One region of the Clostridium sp. SGI.024 genome, then DNA from elsewhere that is predicted to be linked to it. Evidence: a T-box and tRNA genes for the amino acid it is inferred to sense, from the RefSeq annotation. Region 1 holds a T-box; the other regions hold tRNA genes.

What was found. A T-box is a leader RNA that pairs with one kind of tRNA and senses whether it is charged. The one in region 1 lies ahead of leuS (leucine--tRNA ligase), so its partner is inferred to be a tRNA-Leu.
Region 2: it encodes a tRNA-Leu, which carries the amino acid that the T-box ahead of leuS (leucine--tRNA ligase) is inferred to sense. The anticodon was not compared.
Region 3: it encodes a tRNA-Leu, which carries the amino acid that the T-box ahead of leuS (leucine--tRNA ligase) is inferred to sense. The anticodon was not compared.

Annotation. Positions count from the first base shown of each region.
Region 1 covers NZ_JBNPON010000009.1:51,007-57,086, reverse strand. The annotation lists gene leuS (leucine--tRNA ligase) at 1-1,870, opposite strand, end outside; T-box leader at 1,928-2,132, opposite strand; gene ACQRD5_RS04875 (CoA-binding protein) at 2,286-2,654, shown strand; gene ACQRD5_RS04870 (YccF domain-containing protein) at 2,686-3,048, shown strand; gene ACQRD5_RS04865 (MATE family efflux transporter) at 3,181-4,557, shown strand; gene ACQRD5_RS04860 (hypothetical protein) at 4,588-4,800, shown strand; gene ACQRD5_RS04855 (hypothetical protein) at 5,187-5,414, shown strand; gene ACQRD5_RS04850 (J domain-containing protein) at 5,411-6,010, opposite strand; gene ACQRD5_RS04845 (DUF5685 family protein) at 6,007-6,080, opposite strand, start outside.
Region 2 covers NZ_JBNPON010000001.1:108,349-114,428, forward strand. The annotation lists gene ppaX (pyrophosphatase PpaX) at 1-377, opposite strand, end outside; gene ACQRD5_RS00545 (SPL family radical SAM protein) at 605-1,495, opposite strand; gene ACQRD5_RS00550 (hypothetical protein) at 1,687-1,890, opposite strand; gene ACQRD5_RS00555 (DUF561 domain-containing protein) at 1,961-2,899, opposite strand; gene ACQRD5_RS00560 (L-2-amino-thiazoline-4-carboxylic acid hydrolase) at 3,090-3,710, opposite strand; tRNA gene ACQRD5_RS00565 (tRNA-Leu) at 3,868-3,953, opposite strand; gene ACQRD5_RS00570 (hypothetical protein) at 4,059-4,580, shown strand; gene ACQRD5_RS00575 (YhgE/Pip domain-containing protein) at 4,738-6,080, opposite strand, start outside.
Region 3 covers NZ_JBNPON010000005.1:35,114-41,193, forward strand. The annotation lists gene ACQRD5_RS02820 (ABC transporter substrate-binding protein) at 1-534, opposite strand, end outside; gene ACQRD5_RS02825 (GGGtGRT protein) at 1,203-2,201, opposite strand; gene ACQRD5_RS02830 (hypothetical protein) at 2,222-2,914, opposite strand; tRNA gene ACQRD5_RS02835 (tRNA-Leu) at 3,152-3,234, shown strand; gene ACQRD5_RS02840 (hypothetical protein) at 3,354-4,004, opposite strand; partial or broken gene ACQRD5_RS02845 (IS3 family transposase) at 4,162-5,259, opposite strand; gene ACQRD5_RS02850 (DUF4365 domain-containing protein) at 5,405-6,080, opposite strand, start outside.

The sequences.
Region 1 (6,080 bases):
CAACAGACTTAAGTCCATCATCACTCCAAGCTCCACCTTCAACGTAAGCAAAACCAAACATTAGATACATTCTAAACACGTCAGAACCGTATTCTGAAATATAATCATTTGGAGAAATAGTGTTTCCTTTTGATTTACTCATCTTTAATCCATCTGGTCCAAGTATTAAACCTTGGTGAGTTAAAGATTTAAATGGTTCATCGAAGTCTAGGTATCCCATATCTCTTAAAGCTTTAGTAATAAATCTAGCATATAATAAATGCATACAAGCATGTTCTGGTCCACCAACGTATTTATCTACAGGAAGCATTTTATTTACTATGTCTTTATCAAATGCCTTTTCTGTATTATTACTATCTGGATATCTTAATTGATACCAAGATGAGCAAACGAAAGTATCTAAAGTATCCACTTCTCTTTTAGCAGGTTTTCCACACTTTGGACAAGTTGTATTTACAAAAGAATCACATTTTGCAAGAGGTGATTTTCCATCTGGAGCAAACTCAACCTCATATGGAAGTTCTACTGGTAATTGATCTTCTGGTACAGGAACAGTTCCACAATGCTCACAATGAATCATAGGAATTGGAGCACCCCAATATCTTTGTCTAGATACTAACCAATCTCTTAATCTATAATTTACTTTTGCTGAACCAAGATTCATAGAAGCTAACTTTTCAACTATTTTTTCTTTAGCTTCTTCAGTAGTAAGTCCATCAAATTCTCCTGAATTAACTAATTTACCATATTCGCAATATGGAAGCTCATCATTTTCACCATTCTTACTAGTTATCACTCTTTCTATTGGTAAATTAAATTTAGTTGCAAAAGCAAAATCTCTTTCATCATGCGCTGGAACAGCCATAACAGCTCCAGTACCATAAGTTGCTAATACATAATCTCCAACCCAAATAGGTACTTCTTTATTATTAATAGGATTTATTGCATAAGAGCCTGTAAACACTCCAGTTTTTTCTCTAGATAAAGATTGTCTTTCTATATCAGATTGTTTTTTAGCTTCTTCTTTATAATTTTCAACAGATTCTTTATATTCATCAGTAGTTAATTTGTCAACTAATGGATTTTCAGGAGCTAAAACTACATAAGTTACTCCATTTAAAGTATCAACTCTTGTTGTAAATACATCAAATTTAATATCTGAATCTTTAACTTTAAATGTAACTTCAGCACCAGTAGATTTTCCTATCCAATGTTTTTGCATTGCTACTGTTTTTTCAGGCCAATCTAAAGTATCAAGTTTTTCTAATAGCTCATCAGCATAATCAGTAATTTTTAAGAACCATTGAGTTAAGTCCTTTTTAGTTACTTCAGTTGAACATCTTTCGCAAAGACCTTCTACAACTTGCTCATTAGCTAAAACTGTATTACAAGATGGACACCAGTTTACAGGAGCTTTCTTTCTATATGCTAATCCTTTTTCATATAATTTTAAGAATACCCATTGAGTCCATTTATAATAATCAGGATGACAAGTTATAACCTCATTTTCCCAGTTAAACATAGCACCCATTGCTTTTAATTGTTTTTCCATAGTTTCAATGTTCTTATCAGTTGAATCCTTTGGATGAATTCCAGTTTTTATTGCATAATTTTCAGCAGGAAGTCCGAATGCATCAAAGCCCATTGGTTGGAATACATTATATCCTTGCATTTTCTTCATTCTAGCCCATGAATCAACAGGTCCATAGTTAAACCAATGTCCTGCATGCAACTGGCTTCCTGATGGATAAGAGAACATTTCTAAAACATATAATTTTTCTCCATCCTTATTTGGGTCAAACTTATAAAGGTTAGTTTCTTCCCATTTATCTTGCCATTTCTTATCAATGGAAGTTCCGTATTTAGCCATTATTAATCCTCCTCTAAAATAACGATTGTAAAAGAATAAAAAAATCCCTCATCTCAATTAAGAGACGAAGGATATATTCGCGGTACCACTCTTATTAGAAAATATAAATTTTCTCACTCAAAAATATAACGGGTATAACCCGTACTTGCTTTAAACAAGTAAGCTCATAGGCAAGTTCTTATAGTCTATACACTGTTTTTCAGCACCCAACAGCTCTCTTAAGTACAGATTTTATAATACTACTCCTAATCATAGCAACATATATAAAATTTTAATATACACAATTATATATTTTATTATATTATAAGTCAACATTTAGAAAAAAGTTAAATAAAATATATTTATATGATTTTTTGTTGAGGAAAACAGTATATTTGTATATATTATAACTAAAGAATAATTGAGGAGGTTTATTATGGATATAAAAGTATTAATTAAAGAAAAAAATTGGGCTGTTATAGGTGATGTAACTAATGAGTCAAAATATGCATATAAGATTTTAAATAAATTCAAAGAAAAGGGGTACACAGTAAGTGGGGTTCATCCTAAGGGGGGAGAAGGAGTATTTAAGAGTATTAAAGAAGTTCCACATAAGATTGATGCAATAGATTTATGTATTAATTCTAAATTAGGAATAGAATATATAAAAGAAGCTAAATCATTAGGAATTAAGAATGTTTTAGTACAGCCAGGTGCTGAAAGTGAAGAAATATTAACTTACTGCAGAGAAAATAATATAAATGTAATAGAAAACTGTGCTTTAGTTCAATTAAGAAGTTTATAATTAAATAATAATATATAAGGGAGAGATTTTTTTGTCTTGTTTAGGAAACATTATTTGGTTTATTTTTGGTGGATTCTTTAATGCTTTAGGATGGTTCTTTATAGGTTGTTTGTGGTCCATTACTATAATTGGAATACCAATAGGTAGCCAATGCTTTAAAATGGCAAGATTACAATTAGCGCCATTTGGGAAAAAGATAGTGACTACAAATGATAGCAGTATGAGTTTAGTTTTAAATATACTTTGGATAATTTTTGGAGGCTTAGAACTTTGTATAGCAAATTTATTAAGTGCATTGTTCTTATGTATAACAATTGTTGGGATTCCTTTTGCTGTACAATCATTAAAATTAGCTAAATTATCTTTAATGCCATTTGGAAAAGAAATAGTGTAAATAATATTTGAATTTTTCTAGAAAATTATTTAAAGATACTTCTTTTGATAGTAGTATTATTTTCTGATATAAGCATAAATTAATAAGCGTATATTAAAGTTAAAAATACATTACAAAAGGAGATATTAATATATGACTAAAGTTAAGAAGAATCTTGGAGAAGGTTCCATAGGTAGATTATTAGTAAGTTTAGCTTTTCCAGCAATTATTGCTCAACTTGTTAATGTCTTATATAACATAGTTGATAGAATATTTATTGGAAGAATGGATAATGGAGAAATTGCAATGGCAGGAGTAGGTGTTGCTTTTCCAATAATAATGATTATTTCTGCTTTTTCAGCTCTTATTGGAATGGGTGGTGCACCTCTTGCAGCAATAAAAATGGGAGAAAAAGATAACAAAGGTGCCGAAAAAATCATAAGTAATAGTTTTTCTACATTAGTTATTATAGGAATAGTTTGTACAGTTACATTTCTTATTTTTAAAGAAAAGTTATTGTGGGCTTTTGGAGCTAGTGATTCAACTATTAAATATGCAATGGATTATTTAACTATTTATTTATTAGGAACAGTATTTGTTCAAATTGCACTTGGTATGAATCCATTTATTAATACTCAAGGCTTTGCTAAAATAGGAATGATAACTGTTGTTATTGGAGCTATAATAAATATAGTTTTAGATCCAATTCTAATATTTACTTTTAATCTAGGCGTAAAGGGTGCTGCTCTTGCAACTATAATATCTCAGTTTGTATCAGCAGCTTGGGTGTTGTTTTTCCTTTTTGGTAATAAAAGTATATTGAAGATACGAAAAGAGTATTTAATGCCAAAACTTAAGGTTATATTACCTATAACTGCTTTAGGAGTATCTCCTTTTATTATGCAAGCTACAGAAAGCTTAGTATTAATAAGCCTTAATAATAAGCTTCAAATTTATGGAGGAGATTTAGCTGTAGGAGCAATGACTATTATGAGTAGTATAATGCAAATTGTAACATTACCTCTTTTAGGATTGTCACAAGGAGCACAACCTATAATTAGTTATAACTTTGGAGCTAAAAAGATAGATAGGGTTAAAAAAACATTTAAGTTATTATTATCTAGCAGCTTAGCTTATACAGTTTTTATATGGAGTTCATTAATGATATTTCCAAAATTCTTTGTAGCTATATTTAATAATAAACCTGAACTTGTTGAAATAACTTCTTGGAGTATTAGAATATTCTTTGGAGGAATAATAATTTTTGGAGCTCAAATAGCATGTCAGCAAACTTTCTTAGCCTTAGGGCAAGCAAAGATATCACTTGTTATGGCTTTATTAAGAAAGATAGTGTTATTAGTTCCTTTAATATTTATATTACCTAGTATTGTTAGTGAAAGTAATAAATTAGCAGCAGTCTTAGCAGCAGAGCCTATTTCTGATATTATAGCTGCTTTAACGACTATAACTGTGTTTTTTATTTTTTATAAAAAGACTTTTAATAAAAATCTAAGTAAAAAAGTATTATAATTATAAAATTAATGGTTAGGGGAGAGAATTTTGAGTAGTGAGGAAAACAAAATTATTTTTAATGAAATAAAAAGTTATGAAGATGCTTATTATTATAACTCTGATCCCAATGATAGAGTGAAGTACAAAAAGAGCGAAATTAAATTAGAAAAGAAAAAATTTAATTTTGGAAAAGGTTTTTTAGAGTTTATAGGTGAAATAATTGAAGTTGCATTAGAAGTGTTATTTTCAATAATAGATTAAAAAAGACCCTATAGTATAGAGATGGATAAATATCATATGAGGTAACTTGGTGTTTATGAAGTTGCAATAAATATGATATTTATCCATTTATTTATATTTTTGTATGAATTCTTTGTAAGTAAAAAGATATTAGCAATGTTAATGCATAATCAAAAACTAAAAAAACAATTTCAGCTATTATTAAAAATAACCAAATAGGAAGTTTAGTTATTTTAATTGGGATAAAGGCTTTAAACACAAAAAATGATAGAAATAATATTATGTTAAAGAAAACTAGCTTTATAAATATTTCTAATGGTAGCTTGTTTATCATTTCTATATAGAACTTTACTATTCCATAAATACCAAAAAATAATATATATAAAATTATAATATTTATAGGAAGTATGAAAAAACCTATAATAGATGATGCTAGGTATACAAAAATAGCACTTTTCATGGAGCCTCTAATTAAAGCTATTGGAATTAAAAGAGAGGCCAAAGTAAGAATGCTTATAGTACTTATAGGTAATAATAGATTTAAGTATAAAATAACAATTGTTAAAGCAGTTAATACTGCACTTAAAGTAATCTCTTTAGCTTTCAAAGTTCAACCACCACCTAATATTTATTAGCAGCATCCAATAAGGTCTCCACCCATACACTCACAGATTGAGTCTAAGCACCAAAGGTTAATACAACAATCGCATGCATTTGCTGAAGAATTTCCAGTTGTTCTATAGTAGTTACCGCTATATGCTGAAGTTCTTTGATGCAAAGAATTTAATGTTTGCCTATACTCAAAATTATTAGGATCCATATCAACTGCAGTTTGAATATGATTTAAACCAGCATCAAACCAACCTTTGTTAGTTAATATTACTCCATATAAAAAGTTCCATTCAGCATTTCTATTTTGAATAGAGTTCAATCTTCTTTCTGCTTCAGCAAAGTTTCTTGATTGAATTAATCTTCTAATTTCTGATAATGCATATGCATCATTTGAATTATTATTTGAACTGCTATAAGAATTATCATAAGAGCCAGTAGCATTCTTAGTTAACATATCATAAGCAGTATTAATTTCTCTCATTTTCTCTTCTGCTAAATCCTTTAATGGATTATCACCGTATTGATCAGGATGATATTGTTTAATTAAGTTTCTATATGCTTTTTTTATTTCCTCTTGGCTTGCACCAGGTTTTAATCCAAGAACTTCATATGGGTTCATAATTTGTCACTCCTTTTATTTTCTCTAGTATTATTTAAAACTCCTAAGTATTTATCCATCATTCCAAGTT
Region 2 (6,080 bases), on a different contig from region 1:
TCCATATAATCATGAATTCCTGCTATCTTCATTCCTCTTACTGCAAGTTCTTCTCTCTTAGAAGTTACGATTCCTGTCTTTATTCCTTTTTCTTTTAGTCCTTCTAAAAGTTCTTTTACCCCCTTAAATGCAAAACACATTTTATCGTGAATATCTTCATTATATTTTCTATAATAAGCAACTAAATCATTAATATCTTCTTCTCTTGCATGTTTTTTGAAAGGTTCTCCTAAAGGTTTCCCAAAAAAATCTAAAATTTCTTCTTTCTTAAGCTCTATTCCTAATTTATCTTTAAAAGTTTTATCAAAAGAATTATATATTAATTCATTTGTATCTAATAGTGTTCCATCTAAATCAAATAATACTGCTTTTATCATGTTTCCTCCTAATGTGAAGTTATTACTTATATCTAATAAACTTTATACTTATAATAACACATAAAATATGCTTGTACAAAATTTACTCCTTAAAAATATAAAAAAAGAAAATAGAAATTATATACTTTACCATAAGCAAATATACTTATCTAAAATATAATCTCTATCTCCTTCTATAATAATTGTTATGTTCATTTTAATTAAATAGACTTATCTAAAGCTTTTAACTATATGTCAAATAAACTTAGTTGTTGATTATTATATCCTTTTTTATAGCTATTTATTATATCCCTCATTTTATAGAGTATTCCTAGTCTGTTGCATTCATTAACAAATGTATTATTAAGCTTTCTAGAATTAGGACTACTACACATATAAGAATTGCCAAAGCTCTTAATATATTTTTCTTTTATTCCAGGAAAATTCTTATCTAACATATTAAAAAAGTAATCTCTTTGATTAGCCCTTAAAGTAACGCCAAAGGCAGGATAAATAAATTTAGCTCCATTTTCTTTTGCAAGTTTTACAATATTAATTATATTTTCTTCAGTATCATTTATAAAAGGCAATATAGGCATTAATAATATTCCTGTGTATATACCTTCATCAGATAATTTTTTTATAGCTTCAAACCTCTTAGATGTAACTACTACATTTGGTTCAATCATCTTGCATAACTTATCATCTGCTGTTGTAATTGTAATTTTACAAAGTACTGGCGAATGCTCTTTAATTCTTTTTAAAATATCAATATCTCTTACAATTAAATCACTTTTTGTTGCTATAGCTACTCCAAATCCGAAGTTATCAATACTTTCTAATGCATTACGAGTTAAAGCAAACTTCTTTTCAAAAGGATTATAAGGATCACTCATAGCTCCAGTTCCAATAACACCTTTTTTTCTTTTAGATTTTAATTCTCTTCTTATAATTTCTGAAGAGTTTTCTTTGGCTCTAACACTATCGAAGTTATCTATACCATAGCATTCACTTCTACTATCACAATATATACATCCATGACAGCATCCCTTGTATATATTCATATTATAATTAGTTCCAAACCAATTATTATTTTCTTTATATGCTGATATAATACTTTTTGCTGGTATAAGCTCCATACCTATCTCTCCTAAATAAGACCGTTTTCCTTAATAAATTTATTAAACTTACTTTCTCCTAACAGGATGCCTTATAACAGTTTTCATTCTTTCAATGTTACACCTTCTAGGATCTGATAAGTAAATTTCATGATGTCTTCTAACTTTTCCATCTTCATTAATTCCACTAATATCATTAACTAAGTTATTTTCTATAATATACTTATCAATTTTTCAACAGTTAACTTTTCATTATCAAAGGGACCAATATGCATACATTGAACACATAAGCCTTCATCAAACCCCTCAAACCTTGCCTTACTTATATCTATATGTGGTTTTTTCTTTTTAACTTCATTACAAGCTAGTTCAAAAACTTCCTTATCTTCTCCAATCAAATGAGGTTGCTTTTTCAATATCACTTGAGTACTACCTTGACTTAAAATTAAATTAATATATCTTTCTGCATTACATTTTTCAGTAATTTTATATAAATTTAATTTTTCCTAAAGCTTCAAAAACTTCCTCTGCTTCTGAAATCATAGCTTCTATAGCTTCTTCCACAGATGTAATTTTATTTATTATCCCTGATATTTGTCCTGTCATTACAGATCCATTTTCTATATCACCATCTATAGCTGCTTTTCTAAGTGCTCCAGTTCCTAATTCTTCAAATTCATCTCTACTAGCTCCTCTTTTTTCTAACTCTAAGAACTTTATTGTCATAGGGTTTTTTATTCCTCTTACCGGAGCTCCTAGTGTTCTACCTGTAACTACAGTATCTGCATCTCCACAGTTTAAAACTGCATTTTTAAAATTATCATGAACAGGACATTCATTTGTTGCTATAAATCTTGTTCCTATTTGAACACCTTGTGCTCCTAAAGCAAAGGCTGCTGCTATTCCTCTTCCATCTGCTATTCCACCAGCAGCCACCACTGGAATATTAACAGCATCAACAATTTGTGGAACAAGAGCTAAAGTAGTACTTTCTCCTACATGTCCACCTGCTTCAGTTCCTTCTGCTACTAATGCATCAGCACCTATTGCTTCCATTTTCTTTGCAATCTTTACATTTGGTATTACTGGTATAACAATTATTCCAGCTTCCTTCCACATATTCATATATGGTGCTGGTGAGCCTGCTCCAGTTGTAACTACCTTAACTTTTTCTTCAACTACAATTCTTGCTATTTCCTCTTTATTAGGATGCATAAGCATTACATTTACTCCAAAAGGCTTGTCTGTTAACTCTTTACACCTTCTAATTTCTTCTCTTATTCTATCTGGTGAGAAACCTCCACTTGCGATAATTCCTAGACCACCAGCATTTGATACTGCAGCTGCTAGATCTGCTGTAGCTATTTGAGCCATTGCACCTTGAATTATTGGATATTTAATTCCTAATACCTCTGTTAAATTCATTTATATTTCCTCCATTACATTAAAACTATCAACATAAAATTAATACTAAAATTTTATAATAATAATTCTTATGTAATAGTTATAATTTTTTATCTTCATTATAGCACATATTAATCTTTTATCTCAACTTATGAGTTATTACTTTTTAATTGTCATATATAAAATGTGGAGCTGTTAAAACAACCCCACACTAAAAATTTTGTTTTTTATAGTGACAATCACATACTTTTCCACTACTTGCAATTGTTGTATTTCTTGAAAAAATAGTATTAGTATGTTTCGCCATTTCGTAATCATATGCACATAACGCAGGAACTATATCAAATATTCCTAGCTTTTTGAATAAATAGCATATTCCACATTTGTCAAAGATAGCATCAAAACTGTCTATATTTTCTCCATAATAAAATTTATATCTCCATGTATATGGGTTTGTTGCCTTATTACTTTTTATAGACTGTTTCAATTGATTTTTTTGATATTTTTTTGTGAAATTCTTAGTATTTTTTAAAATAATCATCATTCTTTTATTATCATTCATTGACTTACTATAAAATTTTTCAACCACTTTAACATCAGCTTTTTGCGGTAATGAAAGATAAATTGCTGCAAGTTGAGCTGCACTAAGAATATTAACTAAAAGAACATCATTCTTTTCAAACCTTGGAATTTCCCTGATTATTTCTTGATATTTAAACTTTGCAGATTTAATTAATTTTTTAGAATCATCTATATGAAACATCCATAAATTATTACGAAAACTTTTTTCAAATACATTCCATATTAACATTGGCATAGGATAATAATTCATACAATCATTCCCTTTCAATAAATTACTATTTATTCCTTCATTTTAATTATATCATATTGCATATGAGTTTCTCTAAAAAAGAAAAAAATCAATCATAAGATTGATTTACTATTTATTTTCTTTAATTTTATACTTTTAATTCTAGCTTATTATACTATGGTGCAGATGGCGGGACTTGAACCCGCACGAGGATTCCCCCGTCACCCCCTCAAGATGATGCGTCTGCCATTCCGCCACATCTGCAAACAAATATATAATATATATTTTAATTTATTATATCATATTTTTCAATATATAATGATATAATCATTAAAGAAAATTATTAACTAGAAAAAGGAGAACATATTGATGAAATGCATATCAATTTCTGGTCCTGCTGGACATGGTAAAGACACACTTGCAAATAAACTAAAAAATCTTCTTGAGGCAAAAGGAAAAAAAGTATTTATACTTCATTATGCTGATTACTTAAAAATGGTTGCTACCCAAGTTTATAATTGGAATGGCATTAAAGATGAAGTTGGAAGAGATATACTTCAAAAATTAGGTGACAAAATGAGAGCGCAAGATGAATTCTTCGTAATCAATGAGCTTCTTAGAATACTTAACCTAGTTAAAGATGATTTTGATATTGCTATTATTCCAGATGCAAGATTTCCAAGAGAAATAGAATGTTTAAAAAATATAGGTAAAACAATATCTATACATATAACTAGAGTTGATTATAAGAATAATTTAACATCTGAACAAAATAATCATTCAACAGAAAGAGCTCTTGATAATTATTCTTATGATTATGACATCATTACATATACAGATAAAGAAATCTCTGAAATAGATTTAATTATAAAAGATATTTTACAAGATTAAATTAAATAATGAAGGAACTTATTTAAAGCTCCTTCATTATTTCATTTTCCACTAATTATGCATTATCTATTACACATTTTGAATCATTAATTTAGGGAACGCCGAAGGAGTTCCTTCCTTAATTCAACATTCTTAATTTTTCATTCTTCATTCCATACTAGTGTCCTATTAGACCACTTTCATTTAATTTTTCTACAAATCTTCTACTTGCTTTATTAATAGGTCCCTTTAAGAATAACCCTATTAATACAAATATTACTCCATAACTTAAAAGCATAATTATATCCCTAGTTAAGTTTGATTTAACAATTCCAGCAACAGCTTCTCTCATGGCTGAAATTGCATATGTAAAAGGTAATAATGGATTTACTTTCTTAAAGAAACTTGGCATTACTTCTACTGGGAATGTTCCACCAGCACCAGCTACTTGTATAACTAAAAGTATAACAGCTATTGCTTTTCCAACATTACCAAATATTGATACTAAGGTATACACTATCAATATAAATATTATACTGCTTAAAAGGCTTACACCTATAAATAGCCCTTTGTTTAATACATAACATTTCAATAAGAAAATATCTCCTAATGTCAAAATTAATGTTTGGCATATTCCTATAAATCCAAAGGTTAGAAACTTTCCAAAATACTTTTCATAAGGTTTAAAGGCAATTTCCTCCTTAAAACCATGAGGCTCTGTGGTTAATAAAGAAACTAGAATTAATGCTCCTACCCATAAAGCAAGGGTTGAATAAAATGGAGACATTGCTGATCCATAGTTAGGTATAGGAAATAATACTTCTTCCTTTATTTCAACAGGACTTCCTAAAAAACTGCTAACTGCTTCCCAATCATTTTTTAATAAAGATAATAACTTATCTATTGCCTCATCTTTATTTATTGAAGATAACTTTGAAGAAATATTGCTTAAGCTTGCTTTAATCTTAGGCATTTCATTATTTAATTTTTCTATATCCCCCTTACCAAGTTTTAATGCATTATCTAAATTATTTAATAAACTTTCTATATCTGGAATAGCTGATTTTGCTTCATTTACTAAGGTAATGGAATTATCAGATATATTAGTTAATTCATCTATAGCTTTATTTATAGCAGGTATATATAAAGAATCATAATTATTTAATATATTTGATACTATATTTTTATTAGCTTCTATTAGTGATTTAATTTCTTGAAGTTTACTTTTATCAACTGGACTTGCATTATTAACTGTATCACTTACTTTAGCAATTATATCTATAGCAGAATTTAATTTTGTGCTCACTGTATTTAATTCATTTATTATTTCTTTTAAGTTATTATTAAATTTAGACAATGGCTCTAAGGATTTTATTATTCCATTAACTCTACTATTAATATCACCAAGTTTAATACTAATATTATCAAGACCATTTAAAATCGAATTCTTATCTATATTTATATTAATTACAGTATTAATAAGGCCTTCTAAGTTACCAAGCTCTCTATTTATAACTTCTA
Region 3 (6,080 bases), on a different contig from region 1:
TTCAATGGTTGATGCAGTTCCTTCTTTATATGCTTTAGCACCTTTAATCTTTGTTGAATTTACAAAATCTGTCGGACCATCATAAGTTGCATCTGATCCAACTGTATATGTAAAAGCAACATCCTCTGTAGTTAATGGTGAACCATCAGAGAATTTTAAACCTTCTTTTAATGTAAATGTGTATTTTAATCCATCATCTGATATTGAATATTTTTCAGCAAGAGCTTCTATAGGCATACCATTTTCATCAGCAGTTAGCATTCCTTCAAATATAGTGCTAGTTACATATACATCATATGCTGATTCTGCATATAGTGGATTAAATACCTCTTCTGGAGCATCTATACCAATAACTAATGTATCTTTTCTTTCTGATACTGGATTCTTACTAGGATCAGAAGCTTTAATATATCCTTCCACAGCACTTTCTGTATTTTCCGTTGTTGTAGGTGGTGTTTCTACTTTTTTACATCCACCAAGTACTAACATTCCAGTTAAAGCTAATGTTAATACTGATATCATTTTCTTTTTCATTAATATTTCCCCCTTTTGTTATTACTTTATTAATTGTTTATATTAAATATAAAAATAATATTTTCTCTATTATTAACCCCCTTTATTACTAATAAATTATCTCATCCATATAAATCCGTCTTATATGAACATTTTTCTTTATAATGTGTTTAATTTATATATATAAATATACAAATTAAACACAACAAAATAAAATTGAGATTTCTTACTACTCCCATAAAGGTATAAGTATTTAAGCTCAACTTCATTGTTTAATTTATAAAAATAATACCTTATATGATAATCAATGTCAATATGTTTTTTCTGATTATTCATTTTTTTCTGTATTTTTTTGAACATATAGTAATATTAAGCTTATATATGCACTTATTTTATCAAATATGATAATTTTTTCTAAATTATCATTAATATATTATATTTAATAAATTCTATATATTCTTATTAAAAAATTATACTAATACTCTCTATAAGTACTAATTTAATATTTTAAAATTAATCCTAAAAATATAATAACTCAAAAAAAGAGCAACCTATTAACTAAGTTGCTCTATTATTAACATCAACATAATATTAAACTATATAAAACCTTTAACAATCTGTTGATAAAACTAAGTATCATATTTTTATTACTCTTCAATTGCTATGTTAAAATAAAATTATTAGTAATTTTATTTCATTGCTTCTTCTACAGCAACTGCAACTGCAACAGTAGCACCTACCATTGGGTTGTTACCCATTCCAATAAGTCCCATCATTTCAACGTGAGCTGGAACTGAAGAAGATCCAGCAAATTGAGCATCTGAATGCATTCTACCCATAGTATCTGTCATACCATATGAAGCTGGACCTGCTGCCATATTATCTGGGTGAAGAGTTCTTCCTGTACCACCACCTGATGCTACTGAGAAGTATTTCTTTCCTTCATCTACACATTCTTTCTTATATGTTCCTGCTACTGGATGTTGGAATCTTGTTGGGTTTGTTGAGTTACCAGTGATTGATACATCAACTCCTTCATGATGCATTATAGCAACACCTTCTCTAACATCGTTAGCTCCATAGCACTTAACCTTAGATCTTGGTCCATTTGAATATGGTACCTCTCTAACTATTTCTAATTTGCTTGTATAGAAATCAAATTTTGTTTCTACATAAGTAAATCCATTTATTCTTGATATAATATATGCAGCATCTTTTCCTAAACCATTTAATATAACTCTTAATGGTTCTTTTCTTACTTTATTAGCTTTTTCTGCAATTTTTATAGCACCTTCTGCTGCTGCAAAACTTTCATGTCCAGCTAAAAAGGCAAAACATTTAGTTTCTTCTCTTAAAAGCATAGCTCCTAAGTTACCGTGTCCTAAACCAACTTTTCTATCATCTGCAACTGAACCTGGGATACAAAAAGCTTGTAATCCTTCTCCTATAGCTTCAGCTGCATCTGCTGCTTTTTTACAACCTTTTTTTATAGCTATAGCAGCACCTAAAATATATGCCCACATAGCATTTTCAAATGCGATAGGTTGAGTTGATTTTACTATTTCATAAACATCTATACCTTTTTCATCGCATACTGTTTTTGCATCTTCTATTTTATTCATTCCATACTTTTCTAATACAGGAATGATTTGATTTATTCTTCTTTCATAACTTTCAAATAATGGCATAATAATGTTCCCCCTTCAAATTATTCGTGTCTTGGATCTATAACTTTAACTGCTTCGTCAAATCTACCATATTGTCCTGTAGCTTTTTCCATTGCTTCATTAGCATCTATTCCCTTAGCAACCATTTCCATCATCTTTCCTAAGTGAACAAATTTATATCCAATAATCTCATCATTAGCATCTAATGCAATCTTAGTTACATAACCTTCTGCCATTTCTAAATATCTTGATCCCTTTGCAACTGTTCCATACATTGTACCAACTTGTGATCTAAGCCCCTTTCCTAAATCTTCAAGTCCAGCTCCTATTGGTAGTCCACCATCTGAAAATGCAGTTTGACTTCTTCCATATACTATTTGAAGGAATAATTCTCTCATTGCTGTATTAATAGCATCACAAACTAAATCTGTATTTAATGCTTCTAATATAGTCTTTCCTGGTAATATTTCTGAAGCCATAGCAGCTGAATGAGTCATACCAGAGCATCCAATCGTTTCCACTAAAGCTTCTTGTATTATTCCATCCTTTACATTTAAAGTTAATTTACAAGCTCCTTGTTGAGGTGCACACCAACCAACACCATGAGTTAACCCTGAAATATCTTTTACTTCTTTAGCTTGTACCCATCTTCCTTCTACAGGAATTGGTGCAGGTCCATGATTTGGTCCTTTTGCAACAACGCACATTTCTTCCACTTCTCTTGAATACATCATATTATATCTCCTCCCTAATTATAGATTACCACAGTCATTATACTTAAATATCCACAAAATATAGACTGCATTAATCGGGACAAAAATAAACCCATATGGTTATATTTGTCCTATCTATATAATAACAGATGAGTAAAGTCCTAACAATAACTTATGTCTAAAAAGTTAATTTTTTCTCCTATAAATATTCCCTCTTGATATTTGTATTTTTTTTTGTTATAATTAATCCTGCAGTAAGTCGGCATGGCGGAACTGGCAGACGCACATGACTCAAAATCATGCGGGAAACCGTGAGGGTTCGATTCCCTCTGCCGGCACCAATAACTATAAGAAATGGCTTTATCACTAGGTTTAACCACCTTTTGATAAAGTCATTTTTCTTTGTTTTGTACTTTATTTGGTGCTTCTAATAAAAAAGAGCTCTATTTCTAGAATTCTTTTATAAACTATAAATACTATTATCAAAATCCTTAAATATATTTTTACATATTAATATAGAAAACTCTTTTATTAAGTCTAAATATTCTACTAAATGATATGCTCTAATTATAAATGATATTTCATCTGGCTCTAATGTCCAATCAATATCAACTATAGATGAAACTTTTATAGCAATATTCTTTTTTAAAATACATTTATTATGTACAATTGAATTTCTAATTAGTCTCCAATTATCTAACTTTTTATATATTTTACTAATATCTAAATCAGGATAATTATACTTTATAATGTCAGTATATCTTCCTAAAGAACTTTTTTTTGACTCTTCACAAACAGACTTATATTTTAATAAACTACAAATCCCTTTTAAAAATTGCTCTAATGAACTAAAAATATGCACACATAGTAAATTATAATTATATTGTTGTATTATATCTTCATCAAAAAACATATAATCCTTAAGATTTTTACTTAGTTGAATTGACTTCCCATTACTAATTATTATATCACTATTAAATCTTGATTCATTAACAAAATCATATAACTTTGATTCAGTAAAAGCAATAATATACTTTGTCGACATCAACCCATTATGAAGACTATTTACTAGATCTTTTGCTTCACCCCTATAGTTCAATTTTGTAGTCATAATTAATACATCCCCCAATTTTAAACTTATTCTAAAACAATACCTATTATTAATATCTAATAATATAATTATATCACAAAATACACTTATTACCTTTTCATTTCTTAGTAATTTATGGTCTTATGTCAATATCTTGGACACAAAAAGTCAAACTTTTTTATAATGCACTTCTATCTAATAATTCACATTGATGTGAAGTCATGTAATTAATTGAAGAGTGTAGCCTTTTTCTGTTATACCACCTTCAATGTATTTAAATATTGCCATATTAGCTTCTTCAAAGGTACGGTATGTATTTCTGTAAATTTTCTCTTTTTTATTGAAGAGTGGAAAGATTCTATGCAAGCATTATCATAAGGGCAGACTTTCTTACTAAAGATTGCATGATATTAAATTCCTTACTTATTTCTTTTAAATCATTACTAGTATATTGGGATCCTAAATCACTATGAAATATTAATTGCTTATTTTTATCAAGAGATTGACTATAATAGGCATTCTTTAAAGATTTAACAACTAAATCATCATTCTTTTACCGAAAGCATAACCAATTATTTTCTTAGAATGTAAGTCAAGAACTGAATCCAATAGCACCAACCATCTTTGATAGTATGAATATATGTAATATAGCCTACCCATTTTTCATTAATAGATGTAGTTGTAAAATCTCTTCTTAAAACGTTTATAATCCTTCTGACACATTTTTATTTGAATGAGGCTTGTATTTTTCACAGTTATTGCATAAAGTTTGAGTTCTGTCATTCATTTTTGAACTCTTTTTAAAGATACATTAAAGCCTTCTTTTTCAATATATGATGAATTCTAGAAGCTCCATATAGACCTTTATGCTCTTTATATATTCTTTTAATAACTAATTTTAATTCCTCATTTTCTAGTTCTCTTAGTGATTTAGTTTTAGATTGAGATTTATAATATGTACTTCTGGCTACGCCTAGAACGTTACACATAATTTTAATATTATGTTTACTTTTATTACTATTTATAAATTCTATTACTTCATCTAATTTTTTGTTGCAAATATGGCCATAGCTTTTTTTAACATTTCATTTTCCTCTTTAATTCTTGCCATTTCTTTTTTCAATTCTTTAACTTCTTTCAATGTCATAACTTTATTTTCATCTACTTTAACTTCTTTTACATCTTTAATCCAGCCGTTAATTGTTGATTTTGCAATACCATATTCGCTACTTAGCTCAGCTAACCTCATTCCTGATTTATATAAATCAACTATCATGTTCTTATATTCTTAATCATATCTTTTGCTCTTACCCTTAATGGACACATCCTTTCTTAACTAAATATAATTTTACTTAGTTCGACTTAATATATCCACTACTTTATGCTAACACCATACACATTTAAAATTTCATTTAGCATTTTTATCTTCTATCTTTGAAGCAATTATCAATTTCATCAAACAAAATTTTGCTTATCTCTTCATATATTTCTACAACTAATGGTTCATGTTCTGTTTTATTATTTCCCAAATATGCAATTCCCTTACTACTAGCACTCTTCAATCCATTACTCCGATTTAAATTATCATTGTTAAATTTTAAAGTTGTATCTTTTTCATGCATAAATTTATAACTGTAATAACTTTCACAATACTCTACTCCTCTTTCTCTATATACTTTACTTAAGTCAGAATTCCATTTATATAATATGGGCGTTATATTCAAATATTTATTAGAAAAATCACATACACAATTATATTTTAATCTTATATAATTATCAGCTTCATCTAGAAATTTAAAAAAACCATTTATTCTATAACAATTTGATAAATCTACTATGTTTTGATCATCAATGATATTTAACAGCTCTCGTAACATAAAATATTTTGATTCTTTTATAACCCTAATAGTACATGTTCCATTTATGACATCTACAATATACTTATTATCATTACACTCAGAGTAAAAAGAATAATCTTCATTAATATTATGATGAGATTTAAAAAATTTCATATCTTTATCTAGTTTATTCTCTATTAGTTTAATATTTAAATCTATTATTGAATTAACTATATTTATTTCATATTGTTCACATCTA